Regions from separate parts of the Maridesulfovibrio frigidus DSM 17176 genome, predicted to be linked through region 2. Evidence: predicted binding sites of a transcription regulator. Region 2 holds the regulator's gene; the other holds the start of a gene.
What was found. The regulator sigma-54, encoded in region 2, starts transcription at its own class of promoters, with help from an activator protein. The targets are predictions, from matches to a motif close to CTGGCACGGNNNNTGCTT.

Region 1: the regulator sigma-54 is predicted to act here: its motif matches at 4,803-4,820, upstream of BR06_RS0105405 (NifB/NifX family molybdenum-iron cluster-binding protein).

What each region holds. Positions count from the first base shown of each region.
Region 1 is NZ_JONL01000002.1:249,520-257,354, reverse strand. Features, by position in the region: gene BR06_RS0105430 (ABC transporter substrate-binding protein) at 1-864, shown strand, start outside; gene BR06_RS0105425 (flavodoxin family protein) at 920-1,501, opposite strand; gene BR06_RS0105420 (SDR family oxidoreductase) at 1,660-2,382, opposite strand; gene BR06_RS0105415 (iron-sulfur cluster carrier protein MrpORP) at 2,615-3,868, opposite strand; gene BR06_RS0105410 (NifB/NifX family molybdenum-iron cluster-binding protein) at 3,987-4,346, opposite strand; gene BR06_RS0105405 (NifB/NifX family molybdenum-iron cluster-binding protein) at 4,348-4,686, opposite strand; gene BR06_RS0105400 (sigma-54 interaction domain-containing protein) at 4,923-6,257, opposite strand; gene hypB (hydrogenase nickel incorporation protein HypB) at 6,374-7,030, opposite strand; gene BR06_RS0105390 (hydrogenase maturation nickel metallochaperone HypA/HybF) at 7,051-7,398, opposite strand; gene BR06_RS0105385 (CBS domain-containing protein) at 7,559-7,835, shown strand, end outside.
Region 2 is NZ_JONL01000001.1:5,318-13,152, forward strand. Features, by position in the region: gene BR06_RS0100035 (PTS sugar transporter subunit IIB) at 1-115, opposite strand, end outside; gene BR06_RS0100040 (PTS sugar transporter subunit IIA) at 118-546, opposite strand; gene rapZ (RNase adapter RapZ) at 587-1,468, opposite strand; gene BR06_RS0100050 (PTS sugar transporter subunit IIA) at 1,494-1,943, opposite strand; gene hpf (ribosome hibernation-promoting factor, HPF/YfiA family) at 1,947-2,489, opposite strand; gene rpoN (RNA polymerase factor sigma-54) at 2,535-3,950, opposite strand; gene lptB (LPS export ABC transporter ATP-binding protein) at 4,316-5,038, opposite strand; gene BR06_RS0100075 (LptA/OstA family protein) at 5,069-6,697, opposite strand; gene lptC (LPS export ABC transporter periplasmic protein LptC) at 6,712-7,302, opposite strand; gene BR06_RS0100085 (KdsC family phosphatase) at 7,303-7,824, opposite strand; gene kdsA (3-deoxy-8-phosphooctulonate synthase) at 7,814-7,835, opposite strand, start outside.

The DNA of each region.
Region 1 (7,835 bases), on a different contig from region 2:
TTGCGCCTGATTGATCAGGATAAAGTATCTGTTATAATTGGCGGAGCAAGCAGCGCAGTTGCGTTAGCTATTGCCAAGGTTTGCGAAGAAAAGAAAGTTCCTTTCATTACCCCCGTAGCCAGCACTAATAAGCTGACATCATATAAATACGCATTTAGAGTTTCCTATACTAACTCCGTGCAGGCAGCGGCTTTATCTCGGTTTGTCAGTGATAAGCTGAAAAGCGAATCTGTTGCGGTCTTGTATGATGCAGATAATACTTACAGTGCCGAGTTGGCGACTCTTTTTAAAAAGGATTACTCTAAGCGCGGAGGAAAGGTTGTTGCTTTCGAAAGCTACCCGGCAGGATCGCGAGAATATGATGCGCAATTGAAGAATATTGTTGCAGCCAATCCTAAAATTTTATTCCTGCCGAACAATACGAAAAAAATACAGATACAGGCTCGTCAGGCTATAAAGCTTGGATTTAAGGGTATCCTTTTAGGCGGTGATTCATGGGACCCTGTTGATCTGCTTAGAAACGATATTTTCAAGAATAGTTACTTTACCGACCATTGGTTCCCAGGGCTTCCAATTCCCGGTTCCGCAAAATTTGAAGTTGATTATAAGAAAAAGAATGGAGTGGATCCGACTGAGATGGAAGCATTAACTTATGATGCAGCTATGTCCGTTTTTGCCGCCATCAAAAAGGATCATTCTGATGATCCTATCGCTATCCATGATGGGCTAGTGGACATGCCGCCATTTGCCGGAGTGACGGGTAAATTTGACTACAACAATAACGGTGATCCAGCTAAAGATGTGTTTATCTCTCATCTTAAAGATGGCCATGTCGTTCTTGCGGATACTATTTTTGTGGAATAGGTAATTCCGCTGTCCTGAAAAAGAATAGTTATGCTCGTTAGTTGCTAGCTTAAAATTACAGAGCTTCCGCAAGAGTTTTTCCTGCAAGCCTTGCTTCTTCCATGATGTTTTCATGGTTGGCTATGATTCCTTTGTCGAAGAGGTTCAGGACTGAAATTTCGCTCACTATTTCGTAACCGAATGCTTCGAGCGGAAGGCGCATTGCTTCTAGAGTAAATCCCATATCTTTTTTATGCGCCTGTTCGGCAACAGCTCCGATAACAGCTTTACGTCCTTGTCCTGCAAGTCTGCTTGCCCAGCCCCTTGGGCGTGAGTCTGTGAAATCGTAGTAGCAATACATGCGGTCGATAAAGGCTTTCACCCATGCCGTTACGTTGTAGTTGTGAACTGGTGAGATAAGAACCAGTCCCTTGGACTCTTCAATGAGCGGATATAGTGTAGTCATGCCATCATCAAACATGGTGCAGACTTTTGCTTTTCGGCACGCTTCGCATCCTACGCAGGGGTCATATTTCAGGTCGCGCAAATGAATCGTATTGGTGGTAACTCCAACTTCCTGCGCTCCTTCGAGCACGGCTTGCATCATAGTATGCGAATTACCTTTCTTTCTGGGGCTACCTTCGATTGCGGTGATCATTTGATTTCCTTGCTGTAATGCTCGAATTGCTGAAATTGTTTGAACTATATGTAGACAAGTGCCATAGCTCTAGCGCGCGTGGCAAGAATTAAATCGGCTCCAACTACTGGCGCAGTCGAAGCCGATTTAAGTAATGACTAACTGTTCCAACTCTATTGCTATTGCGGCTGCCCTGTAGGCGCTATTACTATTTCGCGTACGCACACATTTTGTGGCTGCTGATATGCGAACATGATCGCGCCTGCAATATCTTGCGGCACAAGAACAGACCCCATCGCCTTTTTAAATTCGTTATATCCACTGATGATTTCGTCTGATGTTGTATGGCTGAGTAGCTCTGTTTCAACAACACCGGGGGCAATGGTAACGAGGCGGACATTAGATCCGCAAACCTCTTCACGGATGTTCTCAGTCATTGCGTGCACAGCAAATTTAGTTCCGCAGTATGCAGCGTGCTCGGGAAAAGTTTTTCTTCCTGCGACAGAGCTGATGTTTACAATAGTCCCGCCCTGCCTTGCCTTCATTTCAGAGATGACAGATTTCACACCGTTCAAAACTCCCATTACGTTAACGTCGAACATCGCTTTCCATTCAGATGGATCTTGTGTGTCTATCGCGCCAAGAAGCATCAATCCTGCGCAGTTCACGAGGCAATCTGCTTCGCCGTATTTAGCTTCTGCCTTTTTAACTGCGGTCTTGAATGACTCTAGATCTGTAACATCAACTTTTTCGCACATGGAGTCTGGTAAACCTAAGGCTTCGAGTCGATCGACTCTACGTGCCAGTAATAGTAACGGGTGCCCGGCAAGCGAAAATGCTTTAGCTGTTGCTTCGCCAATTCCTGAACTTGCTCCAGTTATAACTACGAGTTCTTTGCCCATTTTATACTTCCTCTTTAGTTTGGTTTGACATCATGAATAGAAAATAAGGAAGGATGAGTATGTGATAGATGGATTAATGCGTCAATAAGGACTCTGAAAAAAAGTTGGATAGAATCGTGATATGGCAGAAAAATAAAATAATAATGGCCCGCAAAAGATGAGTTTTGCGGGCCACTATCACTTAAGGAGTAGGAATGTGATATTGTCTAAGAGCTTTGTATTGGTAGATTGACTAGTGATCGCAGGTGTTCTGACCTGTGACAAGAGAACCTGCTAAGTAATTAGCAACAACGTTTTCAGGGGATTCAGCTGGAGCTCCAACAACGACTCTTACGCCGGCATCGGTGAACATGGTCTGCGCTTTTGCACCCATGCCGCCAGCAAGGACAAGGTGAACGCCTTGATCTGCAATCCACTTAGGTATAACGCCCGGCTCGTGCGGTGGAGGTGTTTCCATGTTTGTGGCAACAACACCTTTGGTCATGGTATCAACATCAACCAATGCAAACTGTTCGCAATGACCGAAATGCATGGCAAGCTTACCTGCTGCAACAGGGACAGCTATTCTGACCATGCCGTTTTTACCTGCAAGGTCTTCCAGATTAGGCATTTTTAAATTTTCTTGCAAAGTTTCAGCGAGATTCAGCATCGGTTTGATAATCGCGCTTAGTGCCTTACCTGTGATGCCGTCATGGTCAACTCTGACGATAGGATAGCCTTCGTCTCCTGAGCGACCGACTTCTGGGTCTAGCGGGATTTTACCAAGGAAGTTTACGCCCATTTCTTTAGCAAGATCTTCTCCGCCGCCTGAGTTGAAAATGTCATGAACGCTGCCACAATCTGGACAAACGAAACCACTCATATTTTCAACGATTCCAAGAACCGGGTTACCGACCTGTTTGCAGAAATTAACTGAGCGGCGAACGTCATCAATAGCAACTCCCTGAGGAGTGGTTACGATAACAGCCTGAGCGTCAGGTCCGAGAGTCTGCAATGCGGAGAGAGGTTCATCACCTGTTCCGGGAGGGCAATCTACAACGAGGAAATCAAGATCATTCCACGCTACATCCTGAACGAATTGCTTAATCATGCCGATTTTAACCGGTCCACGCCAGATGACTGGCTCATCTTTACTTGGAAGCATGAACCCAAGGGACATAACCCATAAGTTTTTGCTGTATGAAATAGGTTCAATAATTTCGTGACCGATGTGAGGCTGTTGGCCTTCTAGGCTCAGCAGTCTTGGAATACTTGGGCCATGAACATCAACATCAAGCAGGCCGACCTGTTTGCCCGCGAGGGATAAAGCTACGGCAATGTTTGTTGCCACGGTGCTTTTACCTACGCCGCCTTTACCGGAGATAACGACGATCTTGTGTTTAATTCTGGCAAGGGTCTTTTTCATTTTCATATCTTCAGGGCTGCAACCCTGAGATGAACATCCTGAACCGGAGGAAGAACAGCTTCCGCAAGCTTGATCGCTCATTTATAATCTCCCGCCCCTGAAAGTAGGGGGTTATGTTTTATCACTAAAGAAATATCCAGCATAAAGTAAGACTTATAGTGGCGATGTCAACACATCGCCACGTTTGAGTCTATTTGGCCTACCAATGCCCGTCTTTGTCTGCGCCTGAAGCAGCTTCAAGTTTTCCGTCTTTATATGTTGCAAAGGCTTGGGCAACAGTTCCACCTTCGATCAGGTGAACTGCGATTTTTCCTTTATCTAAAGCGGTAAAAGCTTTTGGTCCGACATGACCTGTGATTATTGCCTTTGCGCCTGTTGCAGCAACATTTTGCGCAGACTGAATTCCTGCACCCTGTGCAGCATTCAGGTTCTGAGTGTTGTCTATGAATTCATGTGAATCGTTTTCGGTATCAAGAACCATGAAACCTTTTGCCCGGCCAAAACGTGGATCGACTAGGTCTGTTAATTCGCAGCCTTGGCAGCTGATTGCAATTTTCATTTTATTTCTCCTTGAGCCTGTTGTTGGAAGGAATGTTTTGAGTGCGATTTTGTCTGCACCTGCCGTTTTGCCGTGCTCTGCCTGAGCAGCCCGGCATCATGAATTTCTCAAGCTGTCCTAATTGGTACGCTTCAAGAACTTCATTAATTGTTCCCCTGACCCAGGGGATGACTTTAATTCCGGCTTGTTCCAGTGTGTTTCTGGTGCAGCCGCAAATTGCGCCGCATATTAAAGATGTTGCCCCGCAGGTCAAAGTGGCGGATGTCCTGTCCTTTGGGTCTTCTGAGGGAAGGGATAGGAGACCCACGGGGCAAATTTTATGGTCGTTAATTTGGAACATCTTGAGTTCCGTAGTGCTATCAAATACAGAGGCCAGCCTGTCTTCATAGCAGGCCAAACAAAGCGTTTCGGCGTTATTTGTTGTGTGTTGTTTCTGTCCTCTCATGACGGAGGACAAAGCATTAGACGTGCCTGAACAAACAATATTTTATATTGTAAGTGTTTAGGGGTATTTCAATGGTCTGGGGGATTTATGACGAGGCGTTTTATGCGCCGCTTATTTGTAATCAGGGCTAGTTATGCGCCCTTTTCCTCGCAGCGGGAGATTGCTCTGCGTAAGGTATCTTTGGATATGCCGAGTTCCCTGCAAGTAGCCATTTTTTTACCATTGTTTCTTTCAAGAGCGCGGCTGATTGCTAAGCATTTTACTTCTTCCAGAGTCATGGGGTGGTCTTCAGAGGGTGGGGGACAGCGATTATGGGGCTGTAGGTATTCAGGAAGATGCTCAACCTGAATGAATCCGGCCGGGCATAGAATGAATGAAAATTCGAGGATATTTTCCAGTTCTCGCACGTTTCCCGGGAAAGGGTGCCGCATGAGAATTTGGATTGTATCTTCGGAAAGGCCTTCAATTTTTTTGCCCTGCAAGATGTTAAATCTATTTATGAAGTGATTAATTAACAAGGGAATGTCTTCAGGACGTTCTTTAAGAGATGGCAAATTGAGGGTAACCACATTCAGTCTGTAAAACAGGTCCTGACGGAACATGCCATTCTCTACAAGTTCAGCAAGGTTGCGGTTGGTTGCTGCAACTATTCTCACGTTTGCCTTCACGCTGGCAACTGACCCCAGAGGCTCGAAAGTTTTTTCCTGAAGTACCCTGAGGAGTTTAACCTGAAGTTTGGCTGGCATGTCGCCGATTTCATCGAGAAAAATTGTACCACCGGCAGCTAGTTCAAAGCGACCCGGCTTATCTTTGCGCGCATCGGTAAATGCTCCGGCCTTATATCCGAAAAGTTCAGATTCAAGTAAATTGTCCGGTAAAGCGCCACAGTTTACTGCCACGAAGGGGCTGTGTTTTCGATCACTAAGGTTGTGGATTGCGCGGGCAAAAAGTTCTTTACCTGTGCCTGATTCGCCTAAGAGAAGAACTGTGGCTTCGCTCTTACTCACTTGCGGCATGATAGAGAATACTTTGGCAAGGGGCTTACTTTTGCCGATGATGTCTTCAAATCTCCATGAATCTAGCACTTCGCGGCGCATAACTTGAATATCGGTGAGATCTCGAAAGCTTTCGACGCCGCCGATGATTTTTCCGTCAGCATCTACAAGAGGAGCCGCGCTGATAGATACAGGTACTTTTTCGCCGTCGGCATGGATGAAAAATATTGATTTGTTGCTGATGCGGTCATTGTGTTTCATGCAGGAGCGTAAGGCGCAGTTCCCATCGCACAGGCTGGAGTGAAATACTTCCCAACACTTGGAGCCGACAGCATCTTCTCCGGGAATTCCCGTGATCCGGCTGGCAGCTTCATTGAAGAAAGTAATGTTCCAGTCTTTGTCTACTGTGAAGACTCCGTCCGCAAGTGAGTCCAGTACAGCAGAACAGGGGAGGTTGCTGGGAAATTTCATTTTCCGCTCCGCATGTTTCCAGTTGTTCTGATCTAAATAATGCGCCCCTATCGATTTGTCATCTTCAAGGGGCGCGGGTTAGCTTTCTTAAGCTTATCTGAGATCAGCTTTTTTATTTAAGCTTTTGTAGCTCTCGCTTCTCTAAGCCACTGATACCAGCCTTCAAGCCCTTCTCGTGAGCGACAGGAAAGAGGGAATATTTTAATATCAGCATTAAGTTTGCTGGCGTGCTTTTTAGCTTTTTCCATATCAAAATCAACATAAGGAAGAAGGTCGATTTTGTTCAGGATCATTACAGAAGAAATGTGGAACATGAGGGGGTATTTTTCAGGTTTGTCATCACCCTCAGTCACAGTCAAAAGAGCAATTTTGTGATCTTCACCTACATTGAATTCCGCAGGACAAACTAAGTTACCTACGTTTTCAACGAAAAGGATATCAAGACCGTCAGTGTCAATCAGGCTCAGAGCCTCTTTAACCTGACTAGAGTTAAGGTGGCATCCACCGTCGGTATTGATCTGGACTGCCTGAGCTCCAGTTGCAGCAACGCGGCGTGCGTCGTTGTCTGTCTGCAGATCACCTTCGATAACAGCCATCTTGAACTCACCTTTAAGGTCTGTGAGTGTCTTTTCCAAAAGGCTGGTTTTACCTGATCCTGGAGAACTCATAAGGTTGAGGCAAAGAATCTTGTTATCTGTGAAAAATTTGTTTAGTTCTTCAGAAATTCTGTCATTTGCTTCCAGGATATTCCGTATGATAGGCACTTCAGCCATTTTAATCTCCTTATTTAGTCTTAATCAATCTCTATGCCTTCGATGTGCAGTTCCTTCCCTTGAAGGACTTTGTGTCCTATTTCGAGGTCGCAATCGGGGCATGGCATGTAAAGTTTATCTTCAGGGATGAATTCTTTCGAGCATCCACCGCAACTTACTTTTATTGGTATTTCATTAACAACAAGAACCGATCCTTCAAGCGGGGTTCCCATTGTAATGGCTTCCCATCCGAAGGTTAGAGCGTCTGATACGATTCCGGCGAGGGCTCCGTTTGCAACTGTAACTTTCTTAAGCTTTGCATCGGGGTGTTTCCTCAATTCCTCTTCCACTATGGCAAGTATGCTTTGAGCTATTGACATTTCATGCATAAATTTGGACTACCTCAAAAAAGTATCAGGGGCAAGATACTTCCTGTCATAACCCTTGCGTAAGTGGTAGTAGTGTTTTATCGAGCATTAGTGCAGCACAAAACTTGAGCCATAAATTTTTTTACGAAGCCGGGCTTCCCGGACTCTGGAGGACTTATAGATGTATGTAGGACTGAAAATGCTTAAGGATTTTGTTACGGTAACTCCTGAAACTTTAGTGAAGGATGCGGACAAACTTCTAGAAGATAATCAGTTGTGGATGCTTCTTGTCAAAGATGGTGAAGACCTTGTCGGTTATGTCACCAAAGAGGATGTCCGAGCAGCTTTGCCTTCAATTATTACTTCTCTCGAGAAGCACGAACTGAACTATTTACTTGATAAAATCACAGTTAAAGATGTGGTTCGTAAAACTATAACAACAATTCCTCCTGAGACAG
Region 2 (7,835 bases):
CATCACCAGCCACAGCATCATTAGCAACAACGATATGCTTAGCATGAGTATACGGCAGCCATGTTTCAATGATCTGCCCATGCACAAGTCTATTATCTATTCTGACCCAAACCATGCTTAACCCTTTGAAGTTCGTTTTCGAAGCATTTCACCAGCAACAACAATACCCTTAACGCCTGCTCTGCTTATTTCTTCGGCCATTATCTGCAGAGATTCAGTGCGTTTCTGGAGAGCCTTTAAGAGCATTGGCAGACTCACGCCGGTGATAACTTCCATATCATCACTTTTAAGAAGTGAAAGACTTAAATTGGTAGGCGTACCACCGAACATATCTGTAAGAATTAAAATACCGGCACCGGTATTAACTTTGGAAATATTTTTTTTGAGCTCTTTAACAGCAACATCTATCTCTTTGGTACCATCGACGCTAAGAGGCAACACGTTATCCTGAGGACCAACAATCAACTCGGCGGCCTCGATTAGTGCCTTGCCGAAGTTTCCATGAGTTAAAATCACTATTCCGACTTTATTTGCTTCCGTGTCCATTGATATTCCTAATATTAACGTCCGCAACTAAAGTACGGCCTTATTCTAAATTTATATGCTTATGTTCAAGATTTGCAGAGTACCCACTATTCTTGAGTGTGGCAAATATGCGTTCGGCCACTGCAACCGACCTATGACGACCGCCAGTGCAGCCGACAGCTATTGTCAGTCGATATCTTCCCTCTTCTGCGTATAGAGGAAGAATATACTGAAGGAAATCTAAATATTTCTCAATAAAAATAGATCCTGTCTTTGACCCTAACACGTAATCAGAAATGGCTTTATCTTTGCCAGACAAGGGTCTGAGTTCCTTTTCAAAGTAAGGATTAGGTAAGAATCTTAAGTCCATAACCATGTCCGCTTCCGTCGGAACATCGTGTTTAAACCCAAAAGAAATAACATTAACTCTAAGACCGGAAGCACCTTCAGTAAGCTCAGACCACTTTTCCTGAATGCGGCGTCTGAGATCATGAATCGAGTAAGTGGTAGTGTCAATTACTAAGTCGGAAGCTTTGCGAAGAGGTTCAAGAAGTGCCTTCTCCTCTTCAAGAGCCTGCTCAAGACCAAGTTCTCTTGATTCGAGAGGATGAGGCCTGCGAGTGGTGGCGTAACGCCTGACTAATTCCGGCAATCTTGCTTCAAGAAAAATGAGACTCGGACAAACTCCGCCTGAACCTAGTTCCATACAGGTGGACTGCCATTCACCAACGAAATCTTGTTGCCGTAAATCCATACCAAGTACAAGTCCTCGATAATCGTCATCCTTTCCTGTAAAAAGCTGAACGAGCCTAGGCAACATACTTGCCGGAAGCCCGTCAACGCAGAAAAAACGTAAATCTTCGAAAACTTTTAAAACAGTAGATTTACCTGCACCAGATAAACCACTGACAACTATAACGGGAAATGCGCCATCTCTATCCACCTAATCCCCCTCCACTACGGCCTCATTAAGTAAGATTGAGCAGACCAAGCAATTCTTGCTGGTCCTTCGCGCCCTTGAATGCATCTCTGAATGCTTCATCTTTTAGTTGTCGGGATATCTGAGCAAGAACTTTTAAATGAGTTCCTGTCCCTTGCTCGGGGGCCAGAACCATAAAGAATATGTGACAAGGCAGCATATCGAGGGCTTCGTAGTCAATTCCACGACCACTTCTACCAACAACCACAACTATCTCATCTAAACACTCTAATTTACCGTGGGGGATGGCAATGCCATCCCCTATACCGGTAGTTCCGAGTTTTTCGCGACTCATGAGGACCTGGAGAGCTTCTTCGACATCAACCTCAAGCCCTTTGGCTTTAAGAGTTGAAACCATTTCTCTCAGAACTCCGCTCTTATCAGAGCTAGCGAGTTCATAAACAACAAGTCCCTTATCCAAATTATCATTTATTATCATCAGTTAGTATCCTGGATCAATCAATCCAAAATCGCCATTATTGCGACGGTAAATAACATTTATAGCTTCGGTATCAGCATTTCTAAAGACGAGGAACTCACTAGTAAGAGTCTGAAGCTGCATTGCGGCTTCGTCTACAGACATAGGCTTTGGCACAAAGTGATCAGTCTCAACAATAGTAGGTTCGTTATTCTCTTCTTCTGGCTCAGGGTAACTAAGAACGTCCATACGAGCAGGAGCTGTGTCCCTACGCCTGTGACTTCTCATCTTTTCGCGCATGCGTCTAAGCTGCACTTCAAGCTTATCAAGAACCAAATCCACGGTAGAGTACATATCTTCAGAGGCTTCGTAGGCCGAGATATGAATGTTATCAGTGCTTAAGACCACTTCCGCAACGTGCCGAAACTTATCTACTGACAAATTTACCTGAATATCAGTATTGTCCGGGTTTGTTATAAACTTATCAAGCTTACCAAACTTAGCGTTAGCGTATTCCTTCAAGTGGTCAGAAGCGTCAAAGTTCTTAAAGGTAAATGCAACATTCATACGGAACTCCTTGAATAAAGGGTGAATATGCTCTCTACTGAACTGCTAGAATACTTTTTTCCTCTTCGATGAGGACAGAATTCCCATTGCAGTCCGGTACTTAGCTACAGTCCTTCTGGCGATGTTGACCTCAAGTTTGTCCTTGAGCGTCTCGGCAATTTTTTCATCACTCAGAGGTTTTTTACTGTTTTCATCGCCGATCAACTGTTTGATCAGAGCCTTAACCGATTCGGACCCGACCTGAGAACCATCATCAAGTCCGAGTGCACTATTAAAGAAAAATTTAAGTTCATAAATCCCATGTGGAGTCGAAACATACTTACTGGTAGTTATTCGACTAACTGTTGATTCATGCATTTCAATATCTTCTGCCACCTCTTTGAGAATAAGCGGTTTAAGCTTGGTGACACCACTTTGAAAGAACCCCCGCTGAAACCTTACAATGGAATCCAAAACCTTATAAAGTGTACGCTGCCTCTGATAAAGACTCTTCATAAGCCACTGTGCAGATCTCATCTTATCCTGAAAATACTCTTTATCTTCACCCTTGGTTGACGCCAGAGTCTCTACATAAAAAGAATTCATCTGCAACTTTGGAAGACCGTCCTCGTTTAAGACTATAACAAAGTCTCCATCATATTCATACACATATGCATCCGGACTGACATAGAAAGAATCTCCCCCTGAAAAGCTTGCCCCTGGTAGAGGATCAAGAGTCTGCATCAGATCAAGATAACTCTTCAGGTCCTCCATACTGAGCTTAAACTTTCTTGCGAGAGGCTTATACCTTTTCTTCTCCAGATCTTCCAAATGATCTTTGACAAGAGAAACCAGTATAGGATCATCATCAAGCTTCAAAACCTCAAGCTGAATCAGTAAACATTCCTGAGGAGTACGAGCTGCCACTCCGAGAGGATCAAATCTTTGTATTCGAGAAAGAACATTTTCGACATCTTCGATTTGAGCGTAACAGGTTTCGCAAATTTCATCCAACCCTATCCGCAAATATCCGCCTGCACTGAGATTACCTAAGATACACTCACCAATGACCACTTCCTTCTCAGTAAAATCAGAAAGACACATCTGCCATGCGAGGTGTCCCTCGAGAGAAGTCTGCTTTGTTAGTCTAGCCTCAAAAGACATCCCCTCTTCCTGAGATTCAGACTCGCGAGTGCCTGCCTGCTTGGAAGTACTCGAAAACTCACCGAGATAATTCTCCCAGTCAGCATCACGTGAAATTTCTGCTTCTTCAGCAGTGGCAGTGCCGGATTCAGCATCCGCACTGTCTGTGCGTTCAACAGCTTCGGCTTCTTCCAGTATCGGATTTTCAAGAAGCTCCTGCTGAACAGTATCGAGCAGCTCCAATCTGGAAAGCTGCAACAACTTAATAGCCTGCTGCAACTGAGGTGTCATCACCAGTTGCTGCGAAAGCTTGAGTTGTTGTCTAAGTTCCAGTCCCATAATTCTGTGCCACCCTATGATACAATTAAAAGTATCTTTTAAACTTTTTAAACCGCTGAATAACGTTCGCTCAACAAATCTTTAAAAAAAATATTATTTAATTGGATTTGTTCTTGATTAAAGTATGCCACACTCCAGAAACCCATGCAAGAAATAGTACAGATTTATCCGTAATTTCAGGATATTTTAATCTTATGCAATGTACATGAAAAAACTGTACCAATGTTCGGGCTTGCTGTAAATCAGCAAACCCAAATTTTATGAATCGTGAGTATATTTATAAAAAAATAGGGAGAAAATATGGAGAAGATAAGAGAGAAAAAAGGGAGGCAAAAAACATGAAAAAGCTAAGCTGGACGGAGTGATCAGAGACTAAAACTATCCCCTAGATACAGCCTGCGAGCTTTCGTATTTTTAACGATATTTTCAGGTGCACCATTAAGAATAACACGCCCTTCGTATACCAAATAGGCTCGATCACAAATGGATAAGGTTTCGCGCACGTTGTGATCGGAGATCAAAATACCGAGCCCCATATCTTTGAGGGAGGAGATTATGTCCTGAATTTCAATAACGGCAATAGGGTCGATACCCGCGAAAGGCTCATCAAGCAAAATAAATTTGGGGTCATTAATCAAAGCTCGAGCAATTTCAAGCCTGCGACGTTCACCACCGGAAAGATAAAGCGCTGTCTGGTCTGCAAGGCGCAATATGCCAAGCTGATCTAGAAGCTCATCTGCTCTGTTGCCGATTTGTTTACCGGATAATCCAGTATGCTCGATAATTATTTCAAGATTTTTGCGAACAGAAAGTTTCTTGAAAATTGAGCTTTCCTGCGGAAGATAACTAATGCCGTGTCTTGCTCTTTCATGCAAAGGCCAGCGCGTAATCTGATTCTTATTGAGGTACACATCACCGGAAGTGGGCTTCACAACACCGACAAGCATATAGAAAGTGGTAGTCTTCCCTGCTCCGTTAGGACCAAGTAGACCAACAACTTCACCTTCTTTAACATTAAGGCTGATACCACGGACAACTTCTTTCTGCCCGTAGTTCTTAACTAGCTTGGTGGCTATTATCGAAGACATATAATTCCTGTAGAATTGAACATTAAATTACTATGGAGAGACATTATTAGGTGTATAGAAAATAGCCTCTACAGGCTTATTACCACCGACAACTTCTGAACGGTTATCTTTGAGATAGAACTTAATAAGTTCGCCCTGCACAAGATTAGGACCATCCTTAAGCTTCGCGTTACCTTCCATATATATGATAGAATCAGCTACAACATAGGTAAGCGTATCACATGAACCCTTGCGGTTATTCATTACAACCTTAACCCTGCCGTTAGCCACAATTTTTTTAATTTTATCCTGAGTATCTTTAAGAGAATCTCCACCAGCTCTAAGGTGTGCTGTAAGAGTATCAGAAGTGAGAGTAACTTCAAGACGGACAACCTTTACGTCGCCGGAAAAAGTAATGCGGTTCTTATTCTCACTGAAAGTCATTTTCTTAGAAGTAATCTTGATAGGCACATCGTCTGAAGCGCCCGCCACGCGTGCCTTCTTGGGTTTATCTTTTTTAGCTTTATCAGGAGCTACAATCGTCAAATATGCTTTGTATACATACCCGATAATCTTAGCCTCGCCCCCGGAAGTTGCGCCACCTTTATAAATCGGAAACCACTTCCCTTGAACTGGACCTACAAGCACAGCCTGCCCTACTTCCAGCTTATCCACTATAAGGGATTTTGCATTGGGCTGAGACCTTACATTAAGTACAGCCTCAGAATACATCGTACTGGTTACGATAGGAGCATTAAGAACATCTTCCATAGCTTCATCCATAGAGGCTAAAGCAGTAGCACGCTCTTGAAGTTCGACATCCTTCTTTTCAGCGGCAGCGGCAATATCAGCTTTGCGGGTATCTATTCCCGCCATTTTTTTCTCTTCTAAATTTTTAGGGTAGGCAGCTAAAAACGGCCCCCATGCATATCCCCAAACAGGTGTACCTTTCTTAACTATCGTATCAATACGATAGAGAGCGTACATTCCGCCTTTCTCTTTGCCTACCTGCGCTCTATGCCCGGGATTAAGAACCCCGACAGCTTTAGAACTTGCAACAGGCTTCTGAATTACGCTCACCTTACGGACAGCATACCGCACTCTTGCATCTTTAGATTTAAGATCTACAGAGCTTTTCTTTACAAAACCGAGTGCATCACTTTCAGCAGTAACAGGCTTATCAGCCTTGAAAATTGCATACCAATCGCCGCGCAAAAAGCCGACTTTTATCTTACTACCTTCATCCAAAGTTCCGGCAACAGCCGATTTCGATGATCGCTTAGCACGGTAATCAAGTTTACTGCCAATATACCTAACATCACCCCAGTCAACGACAGAATTACCCTGCGCAGCTGAAATTACTATTTTCTTTGAGATATATCCTACCGGTTTTTCAGACAAATCTGACGAAGCAGGATAAACTCCGAACCAGCCGCCTTTTTCCTTGCCAACTAAAAAGCTTTCACCCGGAGATAAAACCCATATAACAGGAGCTTTAAGCGAAGCGCTTTCTCTGACATTCGCGATAGATTTAGTGTTTTTGAGATTTGCTTTATCGTCGCAATAGGCAGCAGAGCTTAAAGAAATAGAAACAAGGAAAAGCGCTACACCGAAAAGTGCAGGTGCAATAGATGCAGAGAAACTGCGAAACAAGGAGTCTTTATCAAATATACTAATCAAATGTATGCTCGCTTCTATTGTGGCATTACCACCATATTCGGTGCTATCAGGGCTTCCATACCGTCTTCGATCATTATTTCTCTAGTCGCCAGATCAACTTTAACTTTTTGAGAAGTTATGTAGATCGTGGGGCTTTGCACTTTGACATTACCTTCAAGAAACATCAGATTTTCTTTAGACTTAAAGTCCAAAGTATCAGCTTGAAGTTTCATATCTTCGTAATCGCCTTCAACATTGTCCCACAACTTCAAACCTTCACCCTTCTGGCCAACTTCACCATGAAGAGCGCGGATAAGAACTTCTTTTCTATCTCGTCCTAAATAATAAGTGACCCGGGGTTTATCCGCTATAACCAGACCGCTGTCTTGATCATAGTCGGCACTACCAGCGCGAAGTATCCATTCGATATCGCCTCCAGTGCCCTGTATCAATTCAATCTCTTCAGCAGAAATATCAGATTCGCTACCGGCCCCCAAAGGAGGCGGTTCAACGAATTCCCGTACCATATGAGGATACGGCGCAAACTTGCTCCCAAGCATTGTGCCGACAACAAGCCCCGCACACAGCACTGCAAGTAGGATTAAAACAGAGCGAATCCGCCCCATCTACTCAGCCCACTCGCGCCAAATATCTTCAAGAAGTCCCTGACTTTCCAGTAAAAAAGAAATAGCTTCTCTGACCGCGCCATGACCACCGGGCTTTTTAGACACCCATTTGGCAATGCCGATAATCTCAGGTTGAGCGTTGCAGACAGACATAGGAAGTCCGACTTTAAGCATCACGGGAGCATCAATCCAGTCATCGCCAATATAAGCAACCTCTTCCGGCTTCAGTCCTTTTTCTTGAATAAGCTTTTCATAAAATGGAACTTTATCGCGCTGACCAGGATAATATTCGGTAATACCAAGTTCTGTCACACGAGACTCTACAGCTCCGTGATTCAGACCAGTTATAACCGCAAGATCAAGCCCCGCCTGTTGCGCGAATTTGATACCGAGACCATCCTGAACATTAAAACGTTTAGTTACGTTACCGTCATGGTCATAGTACAGACCACCATCGGTAAGAACTCCGTCAACATCCAGAATAAGGAGTTTAATCTTTGCAGCTAATTCATCAACACGCATAATCAATGCTC